Regions from separate parts of the Streptomyces sp. NPDC051172 genome, predicted to be linked through region 3. Evidence: riboswitches for the same ligand, from Rfam matches in the RefSeq annotation. Region 3 holds a riboswitch; each other region holds the start of a gene.
The links. A riboswitch is a leader RNA that binds a small molecule or an ion and turns the genes downstream of it on or off. The one in region 3 is predicted to bind S-adenosylmethionine.
Positions count from the first base shown of each region.

Region 1: another riboswitch for S-adenosylmethionine. It lies ahead of AB0N07_RS23530 (aminotransferase class V-fold PLP-dependent enzyme); the one in region 3 lies ahead of thrC (threonine synthase).
Region 2: another riboswitch for S-adenosylmethionine. It lies ahead of AB0N07_RS07685 (amino acid ABC transporter permease); the one in region 3 lies ahead of thrC (threonine synthase).

Region 1 is NZ_JBFBBE010000039.1:5,803-11,304, reverse strand. It holds gene AB0N07_RS23540 (rhomboid family intramembrane serine protease) at 25-759, shown strand; gene AB0N07_RS23535 (Lrp/AsnC ligand binding domain-containing protein) at 756-1,037, shown strand; gene AB0N07_RS23530 (aminotransferase class V-fold PLP-dependent enzyme) at 1,074-2,435, opposite strand; SAM riboswitch class IV at 2,600-2,716, opposite strand; gene trpD (anthranilate phosphoribosyltransferase) at 2,788-3,852, opposite strand; gene AB0N07_RS23520 (cytochrome bc complex cytochrome b subunit) at 3,986-5,502, opposite strand, start outside.
Region 2 is NZ_JBFBBE010000009.1:104,741-110,242, forward strand. It holds gene AB0N07_RS07675 (ABC transporter substrate-binding protein) at 1-562, opposite strand, end outside; gene AB0N07_RS07680 (amino acid ABC transporter ATP-binding protein) at 640-1,437, opposite strand; gene AB0N07_RS07685 (amino acid ABC transporter permease) at 1,434-2,414, opposite strand; SAM riboswitch class IV at 2,765-2,874, opposite strand; gene AB0N07_RS07690 (glutathione S-transferase C-terminal domain-containing protein) at 2,941-3,837, opposite strand; gene AB0N07_RS07695 (oxidoreductase) at 4,221-5,502, opposite strand, start outside.
Region 3 is NZ_JBFBBE010000010.1:9,369-14,870, reverse strand. It holds gene otsB (trehalose-phosphatase) at 1-173, shown strand, start outside; gene AB0N07_RS08000 (trehalose-6-phosphate synthase) at 232-1,623, opposite strand; gene AB0N07_RS07995 (glucosyl-3-phosphoglycerate synthase) at 1,719-2,663, opposite strand; SAM riboswitch class I at 2,832-2,988, shown strand; gene thrC (threonine synthase) at 3,007-4,296, shown strand; gene AB0N07_RS07985 (MoaD/ThiS family protein) at 4,344-4,619, shown strand; gene AB0N07_RS07980 (cold-shock protein) at 5,072-5,278, shown strand.

The sequences.
Region 1 (5,502 bases), on a different contig from region 3:
CCCGTTACGTCATGCTCTGTGTTCATGATCGGCAAGTGGAGCGCGACCGTCGGCAGAGCGATCCGGCGCCCCTCGGCGCCCATGACGTACACGCTGATCGCCCTGTGCTGTCTGCTCTTCGTGACCGGCCCGGCAGCCGGCCTGAATCCGGTCCACGGTTCCGGCGATGCGCTGCTCGCCGCCCAGCGCGCCTATTTCCACCGCTGGGGCGTTGTCCCGGCCGAGCTGTTCCAAGGCTCCCCCAGGGCCGCCCTGACCCCCGCCACGGCCCTGTTCGTCCACGGCAGCTGGGTGCACCTGCTCGGCAACATGCTCTTCCTCTACGTCTTCGGGGTGATGACCGAGGAACGGATGGGCCGCGTCCAGTTCACGCTCTTCTACGTCGGCTGCGGCTACCTCGCCCTGCTGGGGTACGCGGCGGCCAATGCCACGTCCCAGCAGTCCCTGGTCGGCGCGTCCGGGGCGATCTCGGCGGTCCTGGGTGCGTTTCTGTACCTGTTCCCCGGGGCGCGGGTGACCAGTCTTCTGCCGTTCCTCTTCTTCCTCCCCCTGCGTTTCCCCGCCTGGATCGTGCTGCCCTTCTGGGCGGCCCTGCAGTGGCTGGCGGCCGGGCATGCGGCGACGGGACCGGGGGTGGCCTATCTGGCCCACCTGGTGGGCTTCGGCCTGGGCTTCGTCTACGCCTGGGTCCGATTCGGCCGTACGACTAGAGTGAGGGCCGCCCCAGCAACGGCCCCCGAGGGAGAGAACCAGCCGTGATCACCGCGATCGTCCTCATCAAGACCAGCGTGGACCGGATCCCCGAGATCGCGGAGCGGATCGCTTCGCTGGAGAGCGTGAGTGAGGTCTTTTCCGTGACCGGGACGTATGACCTGATCGCGATGGTGCGGGTCAAGCAGCATGAGGATCTTGCTGACGTGATTCCCGGCAGCATCAGCAAGATCCCCGGGGTCGAGGCCACGGATACGCACGTCGCGTTTCGTACGTACTCGCAGCATGACCTTGAGGCCGCGTTCGCCATCGGGTTGGACTCGTGATCGTTTCCTAAGCGTCTGCGGGGCGCGGACAGCTGCTCACACCGCGGGTACGCAGCGGCCGGCCTCTGTCCTGTACGTCCACTGCGCGCCGTCCGCCACCAGTTCCTTGACGGCGGTGACGAAGCGCTCGACGTGTTCGTCGGGGGTTCCGGCGCCGAAACTGACGCGGATGGCGTTGAGGGACTTTTCCCCGGGAGCGGCCTCCGGGGCGCCGCACTCACCCTGGGTCTGCGGGTCGCTGCCCAGGAGGGTGCGGACCAGCGGGTGGGCGCAGAAGAGGCCGTCGCGGACGCCGATGCCGTACTCGGCGGAGAGCGCGGCGGCGAAGTGCGAGCTGTTCCAGCCCTCGACGACGAAGGAGATCACGCCGACGCGGGGGGCGTCGTCGCCGAAGAGTGAGAGGACCCGCACCTCGGGCACCTCCGCGAGGCCCGCCCGGACCGTGTCGATCAGGTGCTGCTCGCGGGCGACCAGGGTGTCGAAGCCGGCCTCGGTGAGCGCCTTGCAGGCCGACGCGATGGAGTAGGCGCCGATCACGTTCGGGGAGCCGGCCTCGTGGCGGGCCGCGCTGTCGTGCCACTCCACGTCCACGCCGCCGTCCTCGCGCCGGGTGACCTTGCGGCTGGCGCCGCCGCCGGCGAGATAGGGGTCGGCGGCCTGCAGCCAGTCGGCGCGGCCGGCCAGTACGCCGGAGCCGAAGGGCGCGTACAGCTTGTGGCCGGAGAAGGCGACCCAGTCGACGTCGAGGTCCTGCACGGAGACCGGGTGGTGCGGGGCGAGCTGGGCGGCGTCCAGGACGATACGGGCGCCGTGCGCATGGGCGGCAGCGGCGAGCTCGCGCACCGGCCACAGCTCGCCGGTGACGTTCGAGGCGCCGGTGACGCAGACCAGGGCCGGACCTCGGGGGTCCCGGTCGGCGAGGGCCTTCTCCAGGGTCTCGACGGCCTGCTGCGGGGTGCGCGGAGCGTTGAGGTAGGTGACCCGGGCGTCCTTCCAGGGCAGCAGGCTGGCGTGGTGCTCGGTCTCGAAGACGAAGACCTGGCAGTCGGCCGGGAGAGCCTGCGCCAGCAGGTTGAGGGAGTCCGTGGTCGACCGGGTGAAGATCAGCTGGTCGTCGGCGCGGCAGTCCAGGAACTCGGCAACGGTCCTGCGGGCGTTCTCGAAGAGGTCGGTCGACAGCTGGGAGAGGTAGCCGGCGCCGCGGTGGACGCTGCCGTAGTAGGGCGCGTACGCCGCGACGTCGTCCCACACGCGCTGCAGGGCCGGCGCGCTGGCCGCGTAGTCGAGCGCCGCATAGGTGACTTCGCCGCCCGTGACGAGCGGGACGGTGACGTCCCGGCCCAGAACGGGCAGCGGGGCACAAACCGAGGTGGCGGCGGCAGCGGTGGAGACAGACATGGCGGAACTCCCGTGTAAGCAGGTGGAATTCGCCCCGCGAGCGGTATCGCTCAAGCAGGGGCGTGAAGGAGAAAAGGGGATGCGGAGGCGGGGCTCTGCGGCCCTATCGCATTCGCTTGCTCACGGAAGGCTCCTCGACGACCAGGACCCCTGGTTGCTCGAGGGGTCCGCGCTTGCCGTAGACCTCGCTGCCTACGGCCTGGTCTTCACCCGGGGCACCCCGCCACGGACGGAGGGTTGCCGGACAGTCGGCCGGGGCCTCATGACTGTCACTCATGACCTGGACAGGAACGTACGTGAAGTGATCGCGGTCCCGCAACTCGTGTCCGCATTGCGGGACCGCACTGCCCTGCTATGCGTTGCTGGCCGCCACCCAGCGCTCCAGCGCCCGCTTGGCCGCGCCGGAGTCGATCGACTGGGCCGCCCTGTCCATGCCGGCCCGGATCTGGTCGGCCAGCGTCCCGGGCCCCGGATCGAGGGCCACAAGTGCGGCCGCCGAGTTCAGCAGTACGGCGTCGCGTACGGGGCCCTTCTCGCCGTCGAGGAGCCTGCGGGCGACCTCCGCGTTGTACGACGGGTCGCCGCCGCGCAGGGCCTCCACCGGGACCAGCTCGATGCCGACGTCACGGGGGTCGAAGGTCTCCTCGGTGACCTTGCCGTCGCGGACGACCCAGACGCGTGAGGTGGCCGTCGTCGTCAGCTCGTCGAAGCCGTCATCGCCGCGGAACACCAGGGAGGAGTTGCCGCGTTCGGCGAAGACACCGGCGATGATCGGCGCCATGCGCGGATCGGCGACGCCGACGGCCTGCGCCTTCACCCGCGCCGGGTTGGTCAGCGGGCCGAGCGCGTTGAACACCGTACGGATGCCCAACTGGCCGCGCGCGGCGCCCGCGTGACGCAGCGCCGGGTGGAACTTGACGGCGAAGCAGAAGGTGATCCCGGCTTCCTCGGCGACCTCCGCGACCCGCTTCGGCGTCAGCTCCAGATTGACGCCGAGCTTCTCCAGGACGTCCGAGGCACCGGACGCGGAGGAGGCGGCCCGGTTGCCGTGCTTGACGACCTTCGCGCCCGTGCCGGCGATGACGATCGCGGACATGGTGGAGATGTTCACGGTCTTCGCGCCGTCACCGCCGGTGCCGACGATGTCGACGGTCCGGCCGGGCACCTCGATCACGTTGGCGTGCTCGTACATCGCCCGGACCAGCCCGTTGATCTCCTCGACGGTCTCGCCCTTCGCCCTGAGCGCCACCACGAACCCGGCGATCTGCGCGTCGGTCGCCTCGCCCCGCATGATCTGGTCCATCGCCCAGAAGGTCGCCTCGGCGCTCTGGTCGCGGCCGTACAGCAGGGCGTTCAGTACCTCGGGCCAGGAACGGCCCGCCGTGGTGTCGCCTCCAGCGGGGGTCACAGCGCTCATAAGGCCGCTCCTGGTCGTCGTAGAAGAAGAGAACGAGTGTGAGGCCACCCTATCCAGCTCAGGGCATGGAAAAGGGCCCCCGTCCGAAGACCGGACGGGGGCCCTTCTGCCGTGGCGTGGCGAGCCGCAGCGATCAGTGGTGGCCGTGGCCGCTCGTGATCTCCCTGTACTCCTCGACGGTCGGCTTCGGAATCTGGGACTCCTCGCCGTAGTACGCCTCGCTGAGCTTGGCGCGCAGCTTCTCGGAGCCCTTGACCTTGCGCTCGACGCCGTTCTCGTCGACCGTCGGGCCGATCTCGGCCGGCTTGTACTGCTCGTGCGCGGTGAGGGTGTGCAGGGCGTCCTGGCTGAGCGGCTCGTGCACCTCGATGAACTCACCGTGCGGCAGGCGCTTGATGATGCCCGACTCGCGGCCGTGCAGCACCTTGTCCTTGTCGCGGCGCTGGAGGCCGAGGCAGATCCGCTTGGTGGCGATGAACACGAGCACCGGCACGACGAAGAACGCGACCCGGACGAACCAGGTGATCGAGTTGATCGACAGGTGGAAGTGGGTCGCCCAGAGGTCGTTGCCACCACCGACGAGCAGCACGAAGTACCAGGAGATCCACGCCGCACCGAAGGCGGTACGCGTCGGGGCGTTGCGCGGCCGGTCCAGGATGTGGTGCTCGCGCTTGTCGCCGGTGACCCACGACTCGATGAACGGGTAGACCGCGATCGAGACCAGGACCAGCGGGAAGATCACCAGCGGGATGAACACGCCCAGGACGAGCGTGTGGCCCCACAGGTTGATCTCCCAGCCCGGCATCACCCGGATCAGGCCCTCGGAGAAGCCCATGTACCAGTCGGGCTGGGCGCCGGTGGACACCTGGTCCGGACGGTAGGGGCCCATGGCCCAGATCGGGTTGATCGAGGCGATCGCCGCGATGGCCGTGATGACGCCGAAGACCAGGAAGAAGAAGCCGCCGGCCTTCGCCATGTACACCGGCAGCAGCGGCATGCCGACGACGTTGTTGTTCGTCTTTCCGGGGCCCGCGAACTGCGTGTGCTTGTGGTAGAAGACCAGGATCAGGTGGCCCACCATCAGGCCGAGCATGATGCCCGGCAGCAGCAGGATGTGGACCGAGTAGAACCGGGCCACGAAGTCTCCGCCCGGGAACTCGCCGCCGAAGAGGAACATCGACAGGTACGTGCCGACGACCGGCACGGACAGGATCGCGCCCTCCATGAAGCGGACACCGGTGCCGGAGAGCAGGTCGTCCGGCAGCGAGTAACCGGTGAAGCCGGTGAACATGCCCAGGACGAACAGCAGGAAGCCGAAGATCCAGTTGACCTCACGCGGCTTGCGGAACGCGCCGGTGAAGAACACACGCATCATGTGCACGAACATGCCCGCGAGGAAGATCAGCGCGGACCAGTGGTGGATCTGCCGGATGAGCAGACCACCGCGCACATCGAAGGAGATGTGCAGGGTCGAGTTGAACGCCTCGGACATCATCTGGCCCTGCAGCGGGATGTAGCTGCCGTGGTACTCCACCTCGTTCATCGACGGGTGGAAGAACAACGTCAGATACACACCCGTGAGGATGAGGATGATGAAGCTGTACATGCACACTTCGCCCAACATGAACGACCAGTGGTCGGGGAAGATCT
Region 2 (5,502 bases), on a different contig from region 3:
TGCCGTCGAAGTTCCACTTGCTGGACTTGAGCACCTCGAAGCCGAGGTTGTCCTTGCGGTAGGAGGCGAACTCGTACTTCTTCTTGCGCTCCTCGGTGTCGGTGACGTTCGAGAAGGCCACGTTCACCTTGCCGCTGTCGATGCCGACGAAGAGGTTCTCCCAGGTGAAGTTCTTCACCTCGGGCTTCAGGCCGAGGACGGCGGCGACCAGGCGGCCGAAGTCGGGCTCGGCGCCGGTGAGGGTCTTCTGGTCGCTGCCGACGTAGGCCAGCGGCGCGAACCCGGCGGGCAGGGCGCCGACGCCGATCTCCAGCTTGCCGCTGCTCTTGACGGACTTGGGCAGCTCCGCGCTGATCGACTTCACCTCGGAGACCTCGAGGCTGGTCTGCTTGGCGGCGCCGTTGGAGAGCTGTCCGACGGTCACGGTCCCGTTGGCGGCGTCGGTCGTGGTGGCCGCGTCGCTGTTCCCACCGCAGGCGGCGAGCCCGGTGGCGAGGGAGGCGACCGCGGTCGCCGCGGTGATGCCGCGTATCAGGCTGCGTCGGGTGAAGTGGACAGACATGGCCGTTCCTTGTCGCTGAGAGGTGAGGAGGTGGTGGCGTGGGGGGAAGTCGTGGGGCGCGCCGGATGCGTCAGGGGTCAGAGGACCTTGCTGAGGAAGTCCCTGGTGCGCTCGTGCTGTGGCTTGTCGAGGACCTCGGAGGGCGGGCCCTGTTCGACGATCCGTCCGTCGTCGATGAAGACGACCCGGTCGGCGATCTCGCGGGCGAAGCCGATCTCGTGGGTGACGATGACGAGCGTGGTGCCGCTGGTCGCCAGGTCCTTGATGACGGCGAGGACCTCGCCGACGAGTTCGGGGTCGAGGGCGGAGGTGGGCTCGTCGAAGAGGATGACGCCGGGGCGCAGGGCGAGGGCGCGGGCGATGGCGACGCGCTGCTGCTGACCGCCGGAGAGCTGGCGCGGGTAGGCGCCGGTCTTGTCGGCAAGACCGACCCGGCCGAGCAACTCGCGGGCCAGCTCCTGCGCTTCGGGCTTGCTGAGCCTGCCGGTGGCGACCGGGGCGGCGGCCACGTTGTCCAGGACCGTCAGATGCGGGAAGAGGTTGAAGTTCTGGAAGACGAAACCGATCCGGCCGCGCTGGGTGAGGATGGCCCGCTCGCTGAGTTCCTTCAGCCGCTCGCCGTGCCGCTTCACGCCGATCAGTTCGCCGTTGATGCTGACGTGGCCGATCTCCGGCTTCTCCAGGTGGTTGATGACCCGTAGCAGGGTGGACTTGCCGGAGCCGGACGGGCCGAGGATCACGGTCACCTCGCCCGGCCGCACCGTCAGGTCGATGCCGTTCAGGACGCGGTGGGCGCCGTACCACTTGTGCACGTCGTGCACCTCTACGGTGGCGGCCTCGACGCCGGCCAGCGCCTCAAGGGTCTTCGCGCTCATACGGCGGCCTCCCTGCGGATACGGGCCCGCAGGTCGATGAGACCGGTGCGGAGCTTCTGCAACGGGGTCGGCGGCAGGGAACGGGTGGCGCCCCGGGCGTAGTACCGCTCGACGTAGAACTGGATGACGGAGACGACGCTGGTCAGGATCAGGTACCAGACGGTGGCGACCAGCAGCAGCGGCACGATGTCGCCGGGGTAGGTGGAGCCCATGGACTGCGCGGTGCCGAACAGGTCGAGCAGCGAGACGTAGAAGACCAGCGAGGTGCTCTTGATCAGGCCGATGAGCTGGTTGACGTAGTTCGGGGTGATCGAGCGCAGCGCCTGCGGGAAGACGATCTTCGTGAACTGATAGCTCTTCGGCAGGCCCAGGGCCGCCGCCGCCTCCTGCTGGCCCTGGTCGACGGAGAGGATGCCGCCGCGGACGACCTCGGCCGCGTAGGCCGCCTCGTTGAGGCTGAGGCCGATGACGGCGACGACCATGTCGGTGGCGAGCTTGGACTCGTCGAAGGAGAGAAAGGCCGGTCCGAAGGGGACGCCGACGCTCAACGTCTTGTACAGAGCGCTGAAGTTGTAGAGGAAGAGCAGCACCACGATGAGCGGGATGGAGCGCAGCGCCCAGATGTAGGTCCAGCTCACGGCCCGCAGCACCGGGCTCTTCGAGAGCCGGGCCAGGGCGAGGACGATGCCACCGGCCAGGCCCAGCACCGCGCTGTAGGCGGCGACTTCGAGGGTGATGAGCAGACCGTCGAGGATGTTCGGCCGCAGGAACCAGTAGCCGAAGCGGTCCCACTGGTAGAACGGGTTGGTCGTCAGGCCGTGCACGAACTGGGCCGCGAGGACCAGGACGGCGGCGGTGGCGATCCAGCGCCCCGGCCTGCGCAGCGGCAGAACCCGCTGTGCGGCGAGGGGCTTTGACTGTTCGTCGGCGGGCGGCGCATCGGCGAGGGCGACCGTGGCGCCAGGGGGTTCACTCATGGTGGGCTCCGGCGGAGTCGGACACCCCACGGGCCGCGGCAGCCGTGCGCCGGAGCGGTTTGCTCGGCGCACGGGTGTGCAGGGGCACCGGGGGCGGGGAGGACAACGACACACCGCGCGGGCGGTGTTCGTCAGGGAGTGCGGGGACTGCGGGGAGGTGTCAGCCCCGACAGCGGGCACAGCCCGGTGCGGTACACAGTGCGCTGTTCACACGGAGCAGGTCGACGGCACGGTCGGCGGCAAACAGGTTCAGCAGGTTCGCGTACGGCTGTACGCAGCCCTGAGGGCGGCGTGCGGCCGTCCTGGGAGCTGCGTACATGGCGTCACCATCACTGTTCCGGCCCTTGTGGGCCTCGCGCTTACCGAAACGTCATCCGGTCCGGTCGTCACCTGGGGCACCCCACCGCGGAGCGAGGGTTGCCGGTCAGCTAGCCAGGGCTTGTCGCTGACACTCATGACCGTTCTGGTTCGTAGTTAAAACAATTGCCCGAAGGAATGTCAACGCCGGTCCACTGTGTGGAACGACTCAATTCCTGTTGACCTGCGATCCTGTCCCGTTTCCGTCGGATGCATGGGCCGCCCAGTCCAGGATCTGGACAGCGGCTCCGGCGGCCTCCAGACCCTGGCAACGGGCGTGGTGGCGCCGGGCGATGCCGTCCAGGTCGAGATGGGCGCCGAAGGCCGGGTGGGCGGCCAGCCGGCGGGCATAGGCCCACAGGGTGGGATGGCCGGCGATCCGCTGGACGGCACCGGCGTCCAGGTGGTTGCGGTGCACGGTGTCGAGTTGGACCAGCGCGACCCACAACTCGACGTCCGCGGCGGTGATTTCGTCACGGATCATGTACGTCCGCCCGACCAGCCACCGCTCCAGTGCACCGAGCGTTTCGAGCAGCGTATCGAGCGCCGCCGCGCGCTCGGATTCCTCACCGCCGGCCGATCCGGCGCGTTGCGCGGCGTCCTCGATGCCCTGCGCGCACATCCGCTCCACGGCCTCGATCTCCGACTCCGCGCCGCACGGGTAGGGCGAGGGGCGGTCGCTGCCGAAGCGGCGGGCGAGGTCGCGCATGATGTCCGGGGCGTGCGTGCTGACGATCCGTCCGGACCAGTCGTCGCTGAGCACGGGCGCGACGGCCGGGCCGGTGTAGTGGTGCGCACTCGCCTCGTACAGCGGGCGCAGGGCGTAGTGGCTGCCTTCGGGGGTGTCGGGGACGGCGGGCAGGAAGGTCGCCGGACAGACGGTGTGCAGGCCGAGCAGGCTGTGGGTGACGGCGATGCGCAGACCGTCGGGACACGCGGTCGACAGATGGAGACGGTAGCGGCCCGGTACGGCGTAGTGACCACTGCGGGCATCGCTGCCGATCCGGCCGCGGAAGGCGGGCGTGGGCTGGGCGGAGGTGTGGGCGGCCAGCGGTGTGACGGACATGGGTCTCCCCGGGAGAGGGCGCGGACGTACACGCGGCGGAAGCGACGTCGGGCGAACTCAGCCCTGGGGGCTGATCGCACTGCAGACACGCTGCAGATCGATGTGACGGCGGGAGGTGAGGAGAGGCGGACGGATCACTCGGACGGTGACCGGCTCAAGGCGCCCCATGCGTTTCCCTACCCATTCACTAGGATTCTCCTCTGGAGTGTCGGTCCGGCTCGGAGCCACGTCAAGAGGGCCGTCCCGCAATGCGGACAGCACGGTGGACACACCCCTCCCCCTGGCGTCACCGCCGCATCGCCGGCCCCCGCGGTGCCGGGCGCCAAGGGCTCGGTGGCACTCGCCGGTGCCTCCCGGCCGATCGCGGGCCCGGCGGTGGGAACCTAGTTCTTCTGCAGGGCGCGGGTCACGCCCGCGATGACGGCAGTCGTCAGCACCCAGCCGAAGGCGATCAGCAGATAGGCCAGCCACTGGAGGATGCCGCTCGTCCAGTACCAGGTGGTGCGCTGGCCCAGACCGCCGATCGGGATCAGCAGGTCGAGTGTGTAGACGAGGGGCTGGAACCGGGGCACCTCGCCCGCCTGCACCCGTGTGGGGCTGTGAGCGCCGAACGTCGCGGTCCCCAGCAGGGTCAGCACGAGCAGCCAGACGCCCGCCAGCCAGGGGCGGTAGCCGTAGCCCACGGTCACGTCCAGCAACTGCCCCCAGGCGCGGGCCGCCGGCCGCAGCGTGCGGCGCCGGTGCCGCTGCTTGGCCAGCAGCACCCGGCGGGCGTCGTCGTCATGGCCCGCCTTGCGGTACCAGCTCGCCAACTGCTCGTACGGCTGGGGGCTGTAGCCGGGGCTGCGCCCTATCCACCGCATGCGGTGCGCCACGGAGTCCGGCCGCCCCACCGCCTCCCGCCGCTCGCCCGCCACGGCCACCTTGATGGAGCCGTAGACGAAACCGTCCAGCTCCACCGTCTGCGGCCAGCTGTGCTCGTTGTCGTGGAGGTACGACACCTGCGCGCCCCGCAGGTCCACCGCCTGGGACGGCGGGCGGGCGAGGGTGAGGTCGAAGTCGACGGCCTGCATGAGCGCGCACAGCAGGGCCGGGCCGTCACCGCCGGGAGGGCCGTTCAGGACGGCTCCCTGGAAGGTGACGTTGTCCGAGACCCGGGTACCGCGCAGACGCACGGTCCCGTTCGCGGTGAAGCCCCGGGAGAACTCGAGCGTCGAGGCCACGGCGTTGTCCAGGGCGAGGGCCACTCCGCGCGGGCCGGGGCACTCCAGCTGCGCGCCCTGCATGAAAAGGCCGCCCGGCAACTGCGCGCCCAGCAGCCGCACTTCACCGTGCGCGACGAAGCCGCCCCCGCAGAAGAGGCCTCCGTCCGTGACCAGGCCACCGGCGGACAGGGCCCACCCCTCGGGTGCGAGCAGTCGGGCCTTGTTGAGGTTGACTCCGCCGGTCACATGCGCGTGGGTGAGGGACAGCGCGCTGAGCTCCCGGTGGAAGGCGGAGACGGGGCCGGCCTCCACGGTCGACCCCAGCAGGTCGAGACGTCCCTCGATGCGGGCCGACCCGGCTTCGAGGCCGGGTATCCGGCTGCGGGTGAGCGCGACGGTGCGGGTCTCGGCCCCGAAGAGGCCGACGTCCTGCTCGAACCAGCAGTCCTCGATCCAGAGG
Region 3 (5,502 bases):
TCGCGGCGGTCGACAAACTCCGCTCCGACGGCATCCCCGGCCTCCTCGTCTGCAGCGGCAGCGACGAGGTCACGGAACTACGCGAACGGGCGGACCTGGTGGTGGACGGCCCGGAGGGGGTTGTACGCCTGCTGCGAGCCCTGGCGGGGCACATCAGCCCGTCCGGCGTTTGAGGACAAGGCCCCTCAAGGGCCGAAAAGGCGGGGGTCCGGGGGCGGCAGCCCCCAGACCTCAGCCGCGCAACGCCTCCAGCTGCTCAAGAAACCACTGAGCCGGCGGCAACGCCGTGGCCGCAGCAGCAAGCCGCTTGCTGCGCTCGGCCCGCTCAGCCGCCGACAGGCACAACGCGGCGTGCAGTGCGCCCGCCGTCCCGATCACGTCGTACGGGTTCACGGTGATCGCGTCCTCGCCCAGCTCGGCGTGGGCGCCCGCCTCCCGCGACAGCACCAGCGCGCAACCCTCGTCGGAGACGACCGGGACCTCCTTCGCGACCAGGTTCATGCCGTCCCGGATCGGGTTGACGAGAGCCACGTCGGCCAGCCGGTAGGCGGCCAGCGAGCGGGCGAAGTCGTCCTTGACGTGCAGCACGACCGGGGTCCAACCGGGCGTCCCGAAGCGGGAGTTGATCTCATCCGCCACCCGCTGCACCTCGGCCGTGTAGTCGCGGTACACGGCGAGGTCCTGCCGGGAGGGATAGGCGAACGCGACGTGCACGACCCGCTCCCGCCACTCGGGGCGGTCCGCCAGCAGCTGCCGGTACGCCAGCAGCCCGCGCACGATGTTCTTCGACAGCTCGGTGCGGTCGACCCGTACGACGGTCCTGCGACCGGCGCCGATCTCCTCCTTCAGCGCGGCCATCCGCTCGGCCACATCGGCCTCGTGCGACCGCTTGCGCAGGAAGTCCGCGTCGGCGCCGAGGCCGTGCACGCCGATCTCCGTGCTCCCGAGGCCGCCCACCACCGCCGTGGCGCACGCCGTGAACGCGTCCGCCCAGCGCCGGGTCAAGAAGCCCAGCCGGTCGGCGCCCAGCATGCCGCGCAGAAGCTGCTCGGCGATGTCGTCCGGCAGCATCCGGAAGTAGTCCACCGGCGCCCACGGCGTGTGCGAGAAGTGCCCGATGCGCAGGTCGGGACGGAGCTTGCGGAGCATGCCCGGCACCAGACACAGGTGGTAGTCCTGCACCAGCACCGCCGCGCCCTCGGCCGCCTCCTGGGCCAGGGCCTCGGCGAAGGCCCGGTTGTAGGTCTCGTACGAGGCCCACTGCCGCCGGAACTCCGCGTCGAAGACCGGCTCCAGGGGCGTCTGGTACAGCATGTGGTGGACGAACCACAGCACCGAGTTCGCGATGCCGTTGTAAGCGTCGGCGTGCACGTCGGCCGGGATGTCCAGCATCCGCACCCCGTCCTCGCCGACCCCGCGTCGTACCGCCTCGCGGTCGCCGTCGGACAGCGCCGAGCACACCCACAGGGCGTCCGCGTCGGGCCCGATCGCGGAGAGGCCGGAGACCAGCCCGCCGCCGCCGCGCCTGGCGGCCAGCGAGCCGTCCTGCTGCACTTCGTACGAGACCGGGCCGCGGTTGGACGCGACCAGCACCTGATGACCAGCGCCGTGCGTGGAAGCCATACGCCTCAACCTAGCCCGGCCCGTAAACGCTCAAACGTATGTCTGGGCTCTGCGGGTGGACCGTATACACCGCCCACGCCGCGTAACGCGCCGCCTCAGGCGACCTTGCGCGACGCGTACTCCGCGATCTCCACCATCGGCGGCCGCTCCTCCGTGTCCACGGAGTAGGTGCGCGGTTCGAAGCCCTCCTCGCCCCGTTCGAACTGGGTGAGGGAGGGGCGGATGAGATGGCCGCGGGCCAGCCTCAGCTGTGCCGTGCGGTAGATCGCGGCGGACATCCGGCCCAGCGCCTGCCCGTCCTGGTGGCGGTGCTTGCGCACCCCGACGTCCACCTGGGCGAGCGCGTCGAGGCCCACCAGGTGCAGGGCGTCGACCAGCATGCCCAGCTCGACGCCGTACCCGACGGGGAACGGCAGCTGTTCCAGCAGGCTGCGGCGGGCCGCGTACTCGCCGCCGAGCGGCTGCACGAAGCCCGCCAGCTGCGGCCAGTGCATGTTCAGCAGCGGGCGCGCCATCAGCTCGGTGACCCGGCCGCCCTGGCCCTGGGCGCCGGCCAGCGGACGGTCGTACATGCCCTTGACCAGGTCGACCGCCGGGTCGGTGAGCAGCGGGCCGACGATCCCGGAGACGAAGTCGGAGGAGAACTCCTTCAGGTCGGCGTCGATGAAGCAGACGATGTCCCCGCCGGTGACCAGGAGCGAGCGCCACAGCACCTCGCCCTTGCCGGGGACGGTCGGGATGCGGGGCAGGATGTCGTCACGGTGGACGACCCTGGCCCCGGCCGCCGCGGCGACCTCGGACGTGCGGTCGGTGGACCCGGAGTCGACGACGACGATCTCGTCGACGAGCGGGACCTGCTGCATCAGGTCGTGACGGATGATCGCGACGATGTCGCCGACCGTCTCCTCCTCGTTGAGCGCGGGCAGCACCACGCTGACCGACTGACCCGTGCGCTGCTTGGCGGCGAGGATCTGGTGGAGAGGGCGGTCGGTCAGGGACCAGGAGCGGGTGCTCAGCCAGCGCTCGACTTCTTCCAGCACGTAGGCGGCTCCTCTGCGTTCTCTCGGCGAGCGTGGGATCCGTGATCCATCTCGCGGTTCGGACGACTATCTCAACTGTCCTGGCCTTCGGTTACAGTCTTGAACAACGCTGGTGACCATCGCATGTCGGGGGTCGTCCCGCGTTGAACGAGTTGAACAACCGAATACCGCTCATCCAGAGGGGCAGAGGGATACGGCCCGATGAAGCCCCGGCAACCCTCCAGCCGGTCTCGTACCGATCGATGCTGATCGTTCCGCGAGGCTCCCGGCTAGGGAAGGTGCCAAATCCGTCTCACGGCGAGATGCGTCGTGAGGAAGATGAGGAGAAAGGGCCTCGCCTCACATGGCTGCGCAGACTGTTGCAAGCACCACCGACTCCACGACCGTCGACCTCGGTCCCGCCGCGGCGCTCTCCTGCCGCGAGTGCGGTCACCAGGTGCCCCTCGGCCCGGTCTTCGCCTGCGAGGAGTGTTTCGGCCCGCTCGAGATCGCCTATGACTTCTCGGCCTACGACACCGAGGAGCTCCGCAAGCAGATCGAGGCGGGTCCCGCGAACATCTGGCGTTACGCGCCCCTGCTGCCCGTCCCGGCGGACGTGGCGGACAAGCCCAACATCAACCCCGGTTGGACCAAGCTCGTCAAGGCCGACAACCTCGCCCGCGAACTGGGCGTCGACGCCGGCAAGCTCTTCGTGAAGGACGACTCCGGCAACCCGACGCACTCCTTCAAGGACCGGGTCGTCGCCCAGGCCATCGAGGCCGCCCGCGCCTTCGACTTCACCACCCTGTCCTGCTCGTCCACCGGCAACCTCGCCGGTGCGGTGGGTGCCGCGGCCGCCCGCGCCGGCTTCCGTTCCTGCGTGTTCATTCCGCACGACCTGGAGCAGGGCAAGGTCGTCATGGCCGCGGTCTACGGCGGCGAGCTCGTCGGCATCGAGGGCAACTACGACGACGTGAACCGCTTCTGCTCCGAGCTGATCGGCGACCCGGCCGGCGAGGGCTGGGGCTTCGTCAACGTCAACCTGCGGCCGTACTACGCGGAGGGCTCCAAGACCCTGGCGTACGAGATCTGCGAGCAGCTCGGCTGGCAGCTGCCCGACCAGCTGGTCGTGCCGATCGCCTCCGGCTCCCAGCTCACGAAGATCGACAAGGGGCTGCAGGAGCTGATCAAGCTCGGGCTCGTCGAGGACAAGCCCTACAAGATCTTCGGGGCGCAGGCCGAGGGGTGCAGCCCTGTCTCCGTCGCCTACAAGGCGGGGCACGACGTCGTACGGCCGCAGAAGCCGAACACGATCGCCAAGTCGCTGGCCATCGGCAACCCGGCGGACGGTCCGTATGTGCTGGACATCGCCCGGCGTACCGGTGGGGCGGTGGAGGATGTCAATGACGAGCAGATCGTGGACGCGATTCGGCTGCTCGCCCGGACCGAGGGGATCTTCGCGGAGACCGCCGGTGGCGTGACCGTGGGCGTGACGCGCAAGCTCATCGAGAACGGCGTGCTCGACCCGGCCCTGACGACGGTCGTCCTCAACACCGGTGATGGTCTGAAGACGCTGGACGCGGTGGCCGGTACCGGGCTCACCGCGACGATTCGCCCCAGCCTGGAGTCGTTCCGTGAGGCCGGCCTCGCGTAGTCGTTCCCCGCGCCCCTTGAAAGCCACACCCCGACCGGAGGTTCATCGTGAGCGTCAACGTTCGTATCCCCACCATCCTGCGTACCTACACCGGCGGCCAGGCCGAGGTCACTGCTGAAGGTGGGACCCTCGGCGAGGTCATCGCCGATCTGGAGAAGAACCACACCGGGATCGCCGCGCGGGTTCTCGACGACCAGGGGAAGCTGCGGCGGTTCGTCAACGTGTATGTGAACGACGACGACGTGCGGTTCGAGCAGGGGCTGGAGACGGCGACTCCGGACGGGGCGGGCGTCTCGATCATCCCGGCCGTCGCCGGAGGCTGACCGGAAACAGGTCGGACGACCGCTTATTACCGTCGGTAATGTCGGTTACGAAGAGTTCATCGAATTGCCCCCTCCGTGAGAGAAGCGGAGGGGGCAATTCTGCATGGTTGAGCACGGTACAGTTGGGGAACCTGCTCGACTCCGCTTGCCGCGTGCATATGAGTTCTTGCTTCTCGGGCAGCGAGAAGTAGCCAAAGTGTGCAGGTTTTTTGCGTCTTATGCTCCATTTATGGGGCCCGACTTGCCCTGAATTCGGGCGAATTCTCCGTAAGGTCCCGACCGGTCGTGCCCGGAATTCTCGTCCGATTGACCTGTTGCAGACGGCAGTTGGACAGATACATTCAGCCGCGGTCGACGCGTTCCGGCGCACGCCCCCAACCGTGGGGGGTGAGGTCTGACCCGGATCCGCGAAGTGTGGATCTGTGCAAGGGCCAGTAATAGGGGAGTTAGGCATGGCTCAGGGCACCGTCAAGTGGTTCAACGCGGAGAAGGGGTACGGCTTCATCGCGGTCGACGGTGGTGCGGATGTTTTCGTCCACTACAGTGCGATTCAGATGGACGGCTACCGCACCCTGGAAGAGGGCCAGCGGGTCGATTTCGAGATCTCGCAGGGCCAGAAGGGGCCGCAGGCGGACATGGTCCGTCTGGCGACCAGCTGAAGCACGCGCCGGGTTAACTGCAGCGACGTTCTTCTGTTCTTGATCGAAGGGCCCGCACCTCAGGGTGCGGGCCCTTCGGCATGCCCGGGGGGCCTGGGCAGGTCCCGGCGTGGGTGCCGCCCGGTACCCGGTAGCCGCTTGCGCCCGCTCGTCGCCCGACCACCACCCCTCAACGAGCCCGCTCCGCGGGCACACCTTGCACTCGGGGGGGTCGAGTGCTAATC